3 regions of the Pantoea sp. USHLN298 genome follow, and region 1 is predicted to be linked to each of the others. Evidence: predicted binding sites of a transcription regulator. Region 1 holds the regulator's gene; each other region holds the start of a gene.
The links. The regulator PhoB, encoded in region 1, activates phosphate uptake and scavenging genes when phosphate is short. The targets are predictions, from matches to a motif close to CTGTCATAAAACTGNCNNAT.
Positions count from the first base shown of each region.

Region 2: a site for PhoB is predicted at 1,457-1,476, ahead of glpT (glycerol-3-phosphate transporter). Genes of this name have one in related genera too.
Region 3: a site for PhoB is predicted at 2,357-2,376, ahead of phoA (alkaline phosphatase). Genes of this name have one in related genera too.

Region 1 covers NZ_JBBCRO010000001.1:100,989-105,213, forward strand. The annotation lists gene WFK59_RS00530 (AAA family ATPase) at 1-310, opposite strand, end outside; gene sbcD (exonuclease subunit SbcD) at 307-1,506, opposite strand; gene phoB (phosphate response regulator transcription factor PhoB) at 1,702-2,391, shown strand; gene phoR (phosphate regulon sensor histidine kinase PhoR) at 2,406-3,719, shown strand; gene WFK59_RS00550 (PstS family phosphate ABC transporter substrate-binding protein) at 3,739-4,225, shown strand, end outside.
Region 2 covers NZ_JBBCRO010000008.1:26,097-30,321, forward strand. The annotation lists gene WFK59_RS19375 (DUF1456 family protein) at 1-53, shown strand, start outside; gene WFK59_RS19380 (carboxylate/amino acid/amine transporter) at 384-1,247, opposite strand; gene glpT (glycerol-3-phosphate transporter) at 1,622-2,962, shown strand; gene yigL (sugar/pyridoxal phosphate phosphatase YigL) at 3,012-3,812, opposite strand; gene pldB (lysophospholipase L2) at 3,865-4,225, opposite strand, start outside.
Region 3 covers NZ_JBBCRO010000002.1:568,004-572,228, forward strand. The annotation lists gene WFK59_RS07365 (flavin reductase family protein) at 1-221, shown strand, start outside; gene msrA (peptide-methionine (S)-S-oxide reductase MsrA) at 281-814, shown strand; gene phoA (alkaline phosphatase) at 857-2,275, opposite strand; tRNA gene WFK59_RS07380 (tRNA-Ser) at 2,519-2,606, shown strand; gene WFK59_RS07385 (serine acetyltransferase) at 2,995-3,552, shown strand; gene phoH (phosphate starvation-inducible protein PhoH) at 3,912-4,225, opposite strand, start outside.

The DNA of each region.
Region 1 (4,225 bases):
TGCCGCGGGCGCGGTTCTGGCTCCAGAAGGCGCGCCAGGCTTCGCCTTTGATCTCAAATTCGACTTCGGCCAGACACTCGGCGCAGTCGCGGGTCATCAGCGCATTCTGACTCTGTGAAATGGCACCGAGGCGCGGCGTCTGGTGATAGAGCGCCAGACAAATAGCATCCAGCAGGGTGGTTTTGCCTGCGCCGGTTGCGCCGGTAATCGCGAACAGGCCGTTGCTGGCAAAGGGTTCGGCACGGAAATCGATAAACCATTCGCCGCGCAGTGCGTTGAGGTTTTTAAAGCGTAGCGTGAGGATCTTCATTGTGGCTCCCCGATATCGGCCAGCGTCTGGCGGAATAGCGTGGTCATCTGGTCGATCTGCTGCGGCTGCAGTTCGCTATCCAGCGCCAGCCGACGGGCAAACACCTCTTCCACTTTCAGCTCGCTCAGGGTTTCGTTATCCAGCCGCGCCAGGCTGTGCTGACGCTGCTCACGGCTGCGGCGTAACAGTAAGACTTCCACCGGCAGTTCTGCGGTCAGGGTTTCCACCTGTCGCTGCAGATCGCTGAGGTACTCCTGGGTCGTGACTTCGATATCCAGCCAGGTCGGCTTTTCCTGCGGCACGTCGCTGAATGCGCTGAGCTGCTGCGCAATCTGCGCCAGCGAGCCTTTCAGCACCTGCATTGGCTGCACCTGCGGCACCACCAGCGGGCTCACCGATTGCAGACCGCTGGCGGTAAATTCCAGCAGGAAGACGCTTTTTTCACTGCCCAGCTCATCAAAACTGAGCGGAATCGGCGAGCCGCTGTAGCGGATATGCTCACTGCCCGCTACCCGCTGAGCACGATGAATGTGGCCCAGCGCGATGTAATCAGCGTCCGGAAAGGCGGAGGCCGGAAAGGCGTCCAGCGTGCCGATATAGATGTCACGCACCGAGTCGCTCTGGCTGACGCCGACGGTGGTGAGATGGCCGGTCGCCACGATCGGCAGTGCCGGCTCCAGCGCCCGTGCGGCGGCAACGCGCTGCTGATAGTGGTGAGCAATCGCCTCCAGCAGCGACGTCTGCTTGTCACGTCCGGACTGACCGGCGCGGCTGCGCAGGATGTCGCGCGGTCGCAGGTAAGGAATGGCGCACAGCCGCACGCCCGGTTCGCCCTGACGGGTAGTGAGCACCATCACGTCACTCTCCGCCTGCGGCGTGGCGATCACCCGGGTATTCAGACAGGCGAGCAGCTCGCGCGACTCATTGAGCGTCGCCACCGAGTCGTGATTACCCGCCAGCACAATCAGCTGGCAGCCGCTGGGTTGCAGCGCCACCACAAAGCGGTTGAACATTTCGCGCGCGTAGCTGGGCGGGGTGCCGGTATCGAACAGATCGCCGGCGACGATTAACGCATCCACCTGATGCTGTTCAATCTGGATCAACAGCCAGTCGAGAAACGCCTGATGTTCCGCCGCCCGACTTTTGTTGTAAAAGAACTGCCCCAGATGCCAGTCCGCAGTATGAATGATGCGCATAAGAGTCCCTGCCGTTGTGATTCGCCCGGCGATTATACTGGCTCTGCGGCCAAAGCAAAAAATTGTCGCTGCGCTGTCATAAATGATTACCAACGGGGTTACAGGCGGGTTATGTTTTTCATAAAAGTGTCACAAATCTGACGCATAATGGCGCCGCGAATCTCAGTGACAGCCGTCATATCAGCAGGAGTAATAATGGCTAAGCGCATTTTGGTTGTGGAAGATGAAGCCCCAATCCGTGAAATGTTGTGTTTTGTTCTGGAGCAGAACGACTATCAGCCAATCGAGGCGGAAGATTATGACAGCGCAGTGGGTAAGCTGATTGAACCCTGGCCCGATCTGATCCTGCTGGACTGGATGTTACCTGGCGGCAGCGGCATTCAGTTTATCAAACACCTGAAACGCGAAGCGATGACCCGTGATATCCCGGTGATGATGCTGACCGCCCGCGGTGAAGAGGAAGACCGGGTGCGCGGGCTGGAAGTCGGTGCTGACGATTACATCACCAAGCCTTTTTCGCCGAAAGAGCTGATGGCGCGCATCAAAGCGGTCATGCGCCGTATCTCTCCGATGGCGGTGGAAGAGGTGATTGAGATGCAGGGGCTGAGTCTGGACCCCTCCTCGCATCGGGTGATGTCGGAAACCACGCCGCTGGAAATGGGACCGACCGAATACAAACTGCTGCACTTCTTTATGACGCACCCGGAGCGGGTCTACAGCCGCGAACAGTTGCTGAACCACGTCTGGGGCACCAATGTGTATGTTGAAGATCGCACCGTCGATGTTCACATTCGCCGTTTACGTAAAGCGCTGGAAGTCTCCGGCCACGATCGCATGGTACAAACCGTCCGTGGAACAGGGTATCGTTTCTCTGCCCGCTACTAAACGGAGTTTTCACCGTGCTGGAACGCCTCTCCTGGAAGAGATTACTGTCAGAACTGCTGCTGGCCTGTTTGCCTGCGTTGCTGCTCGGTCTGCTGTTCGGCTATCTGCCGTGGTGGCTGCTGCTGAGCGTGCTGGCGGTGCTGCTGTGGCATTTTCACAACCTGATGCGGCTGTCGCACTGGTTGTGGCTCGATCGTACCATGACGCCGCCTGCCGGACGCGCCAGCTGGGAACCGCTGTTTTACGGGCTTTATCAGATGCAGTTACGCAACCGGCGGCGGCGGCGTGAGCTCGGCAACCTGATTAAACGCTTTCGCAGCGGCGCCGAGTCGCTGCCGGATGCGGTGATCCTCACCACCGAAGAGGGCACCATCTTCTGGTGCAACGGGCTGGCGCAACAGCATCTCGGGCTACGCTGGCCGGAAGATAATGGCCAGAACATCCTTAACCTGCTGCGTTACCCGGAGTTCTCGCGCTATATCCGCCAGCGTGATTTCGATAAGCCGTTAACGCTGGTGCTGAATAACCAGTATCACATGGAGTTTCGCGTCATGCCCTACAGCGAAGGGCAGTGGCTGCTGGTGGCGCGCGACGTGACGCAGATGCATCAGCTGGAAGGCGCGCGGCGTAATTTCTTTGCCAACGTCAGCCATGAGCTGCGGACTCCGCTGACGGTGCTGCAGGGCTATCTGGAGATGATGAACGACTCGGTGATGAACGAGCGTTCGCGCGGCAAAGCGCTGCACACCATGTCGGAGCAGACGCGCCGCATGGACAGCCTGGTCAAACAGCTGCTGACGCTGTCGCGAATTGAAGCCGCACCGGCGATCGACCTGAAAGAGAAGGTTGACGTGCCGGTGATGCTGAAGCTGCTGCAGCATGAGGCCGCGACCCTGAGCAACGGGCGGCACGACCTCCATTTCCATACCGACCCGCATCTGAAAGTGTTCGGCAACGATGAGCAGCTGCGCAGTGCTATCTCCAATCTGGTCTACAACGCGGTGAACCACACGCCAGACGGTACCCGCATCGATATCAGCTGGCTGCGCAGCAAGCAGGGCGCCACCTTCCGGGTCTGCGACAATGGACCGGGCATCGCCGCGGAACATATTCCCCGTCTCACCGAGCGCTTCTACCGGGTCGATAAAGCGCGATCGCGCGCCACCGGCGGCAGCGGGCTGGGGCTGGCGATCGTGAAACATGCCCTGAGCCACCATAATGCGCGGCTGGATATCACCAGCGTGCCGCATCAGGAGACCTGTTTTACCTTTACCCTGCCAGCAAGGTTGATTGTCAGCGGTGGGATGCAGGAGAATGCCGTTCATTAATCGCTGCCGGATCTCCCTGATGCGCCTCTTTCTTTTATTGATCGTTACGCTGCTGCCGGGCATGGCGCTGGCACAGTCCGGCGCGCTGTCGGGCAACCTCAGCAGCGTTGGCTCCGATACCCTCGGTTATCTGATGACGCTGTGGGGTGAAGATTTCAGCCGACAGGCACCGGGGGTTAATGTGCAGGTGCAGGCATCCGGCTCCTCGACCGCACCCACGGCGCTGGCGGCTGGCGCCGCGCAGCTCGGCCCGATGAGCCGGCCGATGCAGGCAGATGAGCGTCAGGCGTTTGAAGCGCGCTATGGTTATCCGCCGCTGGCGGTGCCGGTGGCCATGGATGCGCTGGTGGTGGTGGTGAATCAGCGCAACCCGCTACAGCAGATCACGCCGCGTCAGCTCGACGCCATCTTCTCCATTACCCGACTGTGCGGCGCAACGTCAGTGCCGCAGCGCTGGGGCGATCTCGGTGCCCAGGGCGCCGGGTGGGCCCGACGACCCATCCAGC
Region 2 (4,225 bases), on a different contig from region 1:
TCCTGAAAGGCCTGGCGATGATTCAGCGCCCTAAGAATGGGAAGCCTGCCTGATATCGTGTCATCCCGTCGGCAATAGAGCGCTGCTGCGTAAAGCCGGCGTCAATGCATCTCTGGAGCGCCAGCCGCCGTTTTTGTCCCGGCGGCGGACGCTATACTTCTCAGCCCGCCCTCTCCTCTTTCATGTTCGCTCTGATCCCCGGTTTAACCGCGATGATGCTGTCACCCCTCCAGGGCTGGCGCGTCAGAAGAGCGAAGCGTCCGGGCCGGATGGCCCGGCCGACCCACAGGGAGGTGAGATTCCTTGCGATCAGGCGCGCCAGCCCGGAAGGCCGCACCTATGCAACAGCCGCTATTTACCGGTATCAGCGCACCCATTTCACCTTATAACCGGTCACTGCGCCCCACCACCCAGCGCTTATGCACCCACAGCGAGGCGAGGATCACCAGCGCGCCGGCGATAAAGCTCGGCCAGTGCGGCTTCTCCTGCCAGATCGCCAGGTTAACCAGCAGTCCGGCGGGGACGTGCATGTTATTCATGATGCCCAGCGTGCCGGCATCAACCTGGGTCGCACCATAGTTCCACATAAAGTAGCCGAGACCCGAAGCGGCCACGCCCAGCCAGACCAGAATGCCCCATTGCAGCGAGGTGGTCGGGAGTTTCTGCGGATTGCCCCAGATGAACCAGGCGATGACCGCAATCACCACTGCGCCAAGGTAGAACCAGGAAAAGGCGGTGTGCTGCGGCATCGGACGGGTCTCCTGCAGACGCTTGTACCCCACCATACCGGCAGCAAAGCAGATGTTCGCCAGCTGCACCAGCAGCAGGCCAACCCAGAAATTATCGCTGACCTTGTCATAGCGGATAATGGCCGCCCCGGCGACCGCCAGCAGCGCGCTGAAGATATAGCCGATCCGCAGCGGACGACGGCTAATCAGGTCATAGATCAGGGTCACATAGAGCGGCGTCATCACCGTAAACAGCAAAAATTCCGACACGCTGAGATAGAGGTAGGCTTCAAAGCTCAGCAGATACATCACTCCTAACTGCAACATCCCGACCAGCATATAGAGCAGCAGAGTTGAGGGACGGTAACCGCGCCAGCGCAGAAAAGGCAAAAAGACTATTGCGGCCAGCGCCAGGCGCATCAGTACAGAAAACCAGCTGTCCACCTGGCCGGCAAGATACTCGCCAATCAGGCTGAACGAAAAAGCCCACAGAATAGTGGTGATGATCAATAAGAACACGGTAACGACCCCGAAGTTAACAGAGTGTCAGTGTAAACAATGTGCTGTCGATCGGCTGCACTATCTGGTTTACATCCGATTACTTTTAAAGCAAACAATGCGCAACTGCTGCAACAGCTCAACCCCGCTGTAACATCCCCGTCTCCTGCTGGCGACGTTTTTCCCCGAATGCGCGAAATAAACCATATGGTGATCACTTTCGCTCGGCGCTGTAATAAAACTGTAACAAATGTGTCACGCATCACAGTAACGTCAGGTCACTAATTTTATTCTTTGCGCGAAATGGAACATCACGTCGCCATTTCTTTTTGTCTTTTTTTGACCCCACCGCTGGGAATGTAAAAAACCATAATGTGCCCTGGAGGGCCTCACTGATGCTGAGTATTTTTAAACCTGCACCACGTCAGCCGCAGGTAGCAGCGGATCGCGTCGATCCGCTCTACCGTCGTCTGCGCTGGCAAATTTTTATTGGGATCTTTTTTGGCTATGCCGCCTACTATCTGGTCAGAAAAAACTTTGCGCTCGCGATGCCCTATCTGGTCGAGCAAGGCTTTTCACGTGGCGATCTCGGTTTCGCCCTGTCAGGCATTTCGATCGCCTATGGCTTCTCGAAATTCATCATGGGCTCAGTGTCCGATCGCTCGAATCCGCGCGTCTTCCTGCCAGCCGGACTGATCCTGGCCGCGGCGGTGATGTTGTTTATGGGATTCGTGCCCTGGGCCACCTCCAGCATTATGGTGATGTTCGTGCTGCTGTTTGTCTGCGGCTGGTTCCAGGGCATGGGCTGGCCACCGTGCGGTCGTACCATGGTGCACTGGTGGTCGCAGAAGGAGCGCGGCAGCATTGTCTCGGTGTGGAACTGCGCCCATAACGTCGGCGGCGGCCTGCCACCGCTGCTGTTCCTGCTTGGCATGGCGTGGTTCAACGACTGGAAAGCGGCACTCTATATGCCCGCCTTTGGTGCCATCCTGATTGCGCTCTTCGCGTTTGCCCTGATGCGCGACACGCCCCAATCCTGTGGCCTGCCGCCGATCGAAGAGTATAAAAACGACTATCCGCCAGATTACGATGCCAGTCATGAAGAGGAGTTAACTGCTAAGCAAATCTTCATGAAATATGTGCTGCCTAACAAACTGCTGTGGTACATCGCGCTGGCGAACGTTTTTGTCTATCTGCTGCGCTACGGCATTCTCGACTGGTCGCCGACCTACCTGAAAGAGGTGAAGCACTTCACGCTGGATAAGTCCTCCTGGGCCTACTTCCTGTATGAGTATGCCGGTATTCCGGGCACGCTGTTATGTGGCTGGATGTCAGACAAAGTGTTTCGCGGTAACCGCGGGGCCACCGGCGTGTTCTTTATGACGCTGGTGACGATCGCCACGGTGATTTACTGGCTGAACCCGGCGGGCAATCCTGGCGTTGATATGGCCTGTATGATCGTGATTGGTTTCCTGATTTATGGTCCGGTGATGCTGATTGGCCTGCACGCGCTGGAGCTGGCACCCAAGAAAGCCGCCGGCACCGCCGCAGGTTTTACCGGCCTGTTTGGTTATCTGGGCGGTTCGGTGGCGGCCAGCGCCATTGTCGGTTACACCGTTGACTACTTTGGCTGGGACGGCGGTTTTCTGGTGATGATTGCCGGCTGCGTACTGGCGGTGATCCTGCTGTTGCTGACCATGGTCAGCGAGCATAAACACAAGCAGAAACTGGCCTGACGGCAATAAAAAAGGGCCGGTTAACCGGCCCTTTGTTTGCGCGATATCCTCAGGAAAGGTAGAGCGTGCGCAGCGTCTGTGGCACCGCATCATCGGCATTCGAACCGATCACATCCAGCTCCGGCAAGGTATCTTTCAGCCGCTGATGGGCGTTCTGCATGATATAGCCCTTACCCGCCATGCTCAGCATCTCCACATCATTCATGCCGTCGCCAAAGGCGATACAGCTATGCAGCGTATGGCCCAGCTGCTTCGCTACGGCCTCCAGCGCATGCCCTTTCGATACGCCACCCGCCATCACTTCGAGGCAGGTCGGCAGTGAAAAACTGACGTTAACCCGATCGCCCCAGCGCGCTTCAATCGCCTGCTCCATCGGGATCAGATGCTCAGGATCTTCACAGGTAAAAAAGACTTTACTGATGTTATCGGTCGGCAACAGACCCGGTTCATAGACCTGATAGTTGAATACCGATTCACGGAAGTAATCCTGCTCAGCGGGACGGGAACGGCTGACAAACCACTCATCATCACGGTAAACATGGGTCAGAATATCGCTGTGATGATACTGCAGACCAAACAGATCATTCGCGATGTCTTCGTCCAGGTTATGGCTGAACACCAGCTCGCCCTGAGCATTATGCACCCGTGCGCCGTTGGAAGTGATCATGTACGCCGGGATAGCCAGGCTATCGCGCATCTGTCCGACATCAATATGATGGCGGCCGGTGGCAAACACGAAATGAATATCCTTTGCGACCAGCTGTTGCAGCGTTTCGCGCGCAAAAGGCGTCAGGCGATGTTCGGGAGAAAGCAGCGTGCCATCCAGATCGGATGCAACGATGTGGTACATGAAAACCTCGGGTATCTGATTCTGCTGGCCGGAGCCAGTCGGATAATGAACGTCAGCGATGCGATGAAAAAAAGTCGATCACTGCATTAAGCGCTTCGGCGCGCATGTTGTCTTTTTCAAACAGGATCTCATGACGCGCACCGTTAATCACGCGCGGTTTATTCCCTTCGCACGGATGACCTGCCGCCGCCATGGCAGCACAAAAGAGATCCTGCGAGCGGTTATCCACCACCTGATCATCACTGGCCTGCAGCAACAGCAGCGGCGTAGTGATTTTATCGGCCTGGCTGATGATGTTGCGACCCGCATGAATGCCTTCGCGCACCCAGTGATACGTCGGGCCACCCACGCGAATCGCCGGATCGTCCGCATAAAAACGCAGGCTGCGGCGATAACGCTCGGCGCTGTGCGTC
Region 3 (4,225 bases), on a different contig from region 1:
CGATGATTGCCGAATGCTTTGCCAGCTTCGAATGCCAGCTGTATGACGATTCGATGGTCGATAACTACAACCTGTTTATTTTTGAGATTGTTAAAGCGCACGTTGCCGAACATCCCGACTATCCCACCACCCTGCACTACACCGGTGAAGGCCGCTTCAGCGTGATGAGCGATAAGCTGCTGGATAAGAGCAAAGATTTTAAACCGGAAATGCTGATTTAGTTGAAAGCGGGCGCTCTCGTCCCCATTCTCCTCTTTCGACCTGACAGGAGTAATTCATTATGGCAATCGAATATGCAGTGATCGCGGGTGGCTGTTTCTGGTGCACCGAAGCGGTATTTAAGGATGTGATCGGCGTGGAGTCGGTAGAGAGCGGTTACACCGGCGGTGCCCGGCCAAATCCGACCTATGAGCAGGTCTGCAGCGGTGCCACCGGTCACGCTGAAGCGATCCGCATCGGCTTTGATCCGGAAAAAGTCAGCTACGGTGATTTACTGGATATCAGCTTTGTGACCCACGATCCGACCCAGCTTAATCGTCAGGGCAATGATATCGGTACCCAGTATCGCTCAGCGATTTTCCCGGCCAATGCAGAGCAGGAAGCGGAAGCCCGTGCCGCGATTGAACGCGCGCAGGCCGATCACGATGTGCCGGTGGTAACCACCATCGAGCCGCTGAAAGAGTGGTATCCGGCTGAAGCCTATCACCAGGATTACTGGGACGGTGCTGGTCAGCGTAACGGTTACTGCCTGGCGGTGATCCCACCGAAATTGCAGAAACTGCGTAAGAGCTTTGCCAATAAGGTGAAGAGCTAGTTTTTTCAGCTGCGGGGTGGTTTCCACCACCCCGACCCGGTTTTACTGACCGGGCAGCTTCAGCCCCATCGCATTCCCCAGGGTAAAGAACAGATCGGTTTGATCGGTCAGTCCCACCACGTTACCGGCATGTGGCCCATACGCCGCAATACGCAATTGTGAACCGGTATGTTCCTGCGAATCCTCTTCTGAATTGCCATAGCTGATGGTCATCACCGCGCCGTCTTTGGTGTTCAGCGCCTGCGTCAGGCCCGGCGCTTTGGTGCCGTTCTCGACGATCTGACTGCTGTGAGCATGATCGGCCGTCACCACCACCAGGGTATTCCCCTCTTCACGCGCAAATGCCAGCGCCTGCTGGACCGCTTCATCCAGATCCACCGTCTCGCCAATTTGTCCGCACGGATTGGCGGCGTGATCCTGCTTATCTATTGAGGCGCCTTCCACCTGCAGGAAGAAACCATCGGGATTGTGACGCAGCAGGTCGATCGCTTTAGCGGTCATCTGTGCCAGCGTAGGCGTCGACAGCGGGCGATCTTTATTCACTTCGCAGGTTACCACCGGCTTATCGATATTGCCGTGATAGCTGGCTTTGGGTCCCTGCCAGCGCACCGGCATGTTGCCAGGCGAGAACAGGCCCAGCAGCGGTTTCTTCTGGTCGGCCTGGGTTACGGCATTGAGTCCCTGCCAGTCACTGACCAGCTGATAGCCCAGCGCCTGCGCCTGCTCGTTCAGGGTTTTACCCTGATACTCGCCCGCTTTCGCCACCTCAGCAAAGGACTTCGCGCCACCGCCCAGGGTCACGTCCGGGCGGGTTTTCAGTAATTGCTCGCTGATCGACCCTTTACCACCCTGCTCTAAAGCGTTGGTTGGACAGAGTTCGCTGGTCTTTTCTGGTCCGTAGCATTTACGTGAGGTGACGTGTGAGAACAGCACGGCGGGCGTCGCATCCTGTAATTCAGCTGTCGAAACGTCACCGGTGGCTTTGCCCGCCGCTTTCGCCAGTTCCAGCAACGTCATTTGATCCTGACCATTTACGTCAACGCTGATCGCACCGTTATAGCTTTTGGTGCCGGTCGCCCAGGCGGTGGCTGACGCGGCAGAGTCAGTGACGTAATTGGGCTTATGGGTTTTCTTGTCTAACGAATAGTGGGTGTACTGGCCGGTCAGCGGCAGCGCATCGATGCCTTTAAAGAAGCCGCCCGCCCCTTCTGCCAGGTTACGCGCCGCAGTAATTTCAGAGTCGCCCATCCCGTCGCCAATCAGCAGGATGACGTTTTTTGCGGTGCTATTGCGTAACGAGGCTTTTAACGCCTCAGTCTGATCACCGGTCAGCCTACGCGCCCCGCCGTGCTGGCTGATATCACCCTGCGCCGCGCGGGAAGCAAGGTCGGTATCTGCCAGGGTCGGCGTGGCGATCACGGAGGCGAGCAGAGAAAGGGTAAACAGAGGAAGCTTTTTCATTAATCGATCCTTGTAAGCAAAAAATACCAATGATTTCAGTCGGTAATTTTGCGACGATCGGGTGATCTTTTTGTGTCATCCGGGTTTCAGTTTGATGACAAAACCGGCGTAGCGAACAAGGCTAAATCGATTCGTTCAGAGGTTAAGCGAATAGAACAAAAGAGAAAAATAGTGCTTGACCCTTTTCAGCCGACTCCCTATAGTAGCGCCCCGTTGACCCGGCGCGGTCAATGGAAAAAATGTGGTGAGGTGTCCGAGTGGCTGAAGGAGCACGCCTGGAAAGTGTGTATACGGCAACGTATCGGGGGTTCGAATCCCCCTCTCACCGCCACATTCAAAGAAGAGCCTGAACGAAAGTTCAGGCTTTTTTTTATGCACAATTCAGAGAGGGGGGTGAGAAGCCCCGCCGGGGTTCGACAACGGGCGCAGCCCGTTGAACAGCGGAGCCTGCGACGCTGCCCGCAGGGCGAGCGCTACAAGGTGCGAAGCTATCCTGCCCTGGCGATCCGTTATCAGCACTCTCCAGTTCCGCAGCCCCCTTATATAAGCCAATCCTTTGTTCATTATTGTTATTTGAGACTGTTAATTAAACTTCCAATATCGTTAATTCGAATGACTTTTATTTAACTCTGTTTTAAGGTAAATGACCTGGCGCAAAAAGTGTTTACTGAAGCCTGCTAATATACGCGGTTAATTATTTGAAAGTCGCAGATAAAAACATGAAAAAAGATGAATTAAAAAAACACCTGCATGAATGCTTACGCCGCGAAGTTATGATAAGTGATAAACCCTTTAGCTGGGTACGTACGTTCCACAAGGCGTTTAAGTGTCCGGACAGGCGGTTTAACTTCTGGTGGCGAATTGTTTCCTTTTTATACAATTCCGACAGCAGGTTATTAAAAAAGATGGCGCATAGAATTAATAGAAAATTAATTCAGAAATACAACACTGAGATTCAGCCAGGTACCCAAATAGGACCAGGTTTAAAAGTCAGTCACTTTTTATCGGTAGTGATCAATGGATGCACCGTTATCGGCTGCAATTTTAAGATCCGCCAAAACTCAACCATCGGCATCTCCGGTCGCTCAGATAACAGCATGCCAGTCCGCATTATCATTGGCGACAACGTTGAAGTCGGGGCCGGAAGTTGCATCATCGGCGACTCACTGATCATAGGAAACAACGTGACTATCGGAGCCATGTCATTTATCAATCAGAACATCCCCGACAATAGTGTTGTTTACACAGAAAAAATGCAGGTTATCAGGCCTGAATGATTTTCTGACGCTTCTTTAACCTTGCTAAAATGTCTGTTGAGTTTAATGATTACAGGTAAACCGCCCTAATCGCTATCCTGCAAAGAGTGACGGCAGCGACTAAAGCTGAATAGATCAGCGTTGCCAGAGCAAGCCTGCAATTCGCTGCCGTAAAGTGGTTAGCTGCTCTTAATCCATATTACCTGTTTAAATTAAGGTTCAGGCTGTGCCGTATTTAACAAGGTAACGTCATATGACCTGACCGGTAATATTATGTCGACACCTGACGCTCACTGCGGCGCGTTATCATTACCAATAAAGACAAAAAGAAAACCCGGCCGAAGCCGGGTTTGGGCGCTACACTTCTACTCAATCAAACGCTAGCTATACGCGTGCAGGGTGCGCTGACACAGCGCAGAACGCACACAATCCTCTTTGCCAAAACGTACGATGCCAACCATCTCGTCCTCTTCGAAACGCGCCAGCGCGTCTGCGAGACCGGAAGGCACCCCAGCGGGCAAGTCGCACTGGGTAATATCACCATTGACAATGACCGTGACGTTTTCGCCCAGTCGGGTCAGGAACATTTTCATCTGGGCGGCGGTGACGTTCTGCGCCTCATCCAGGATAACAACCGCATTTTCAAAGGTCCGGCCGCGCATATAGGCGAACGGAGCGATCTCGACCTTGGCAA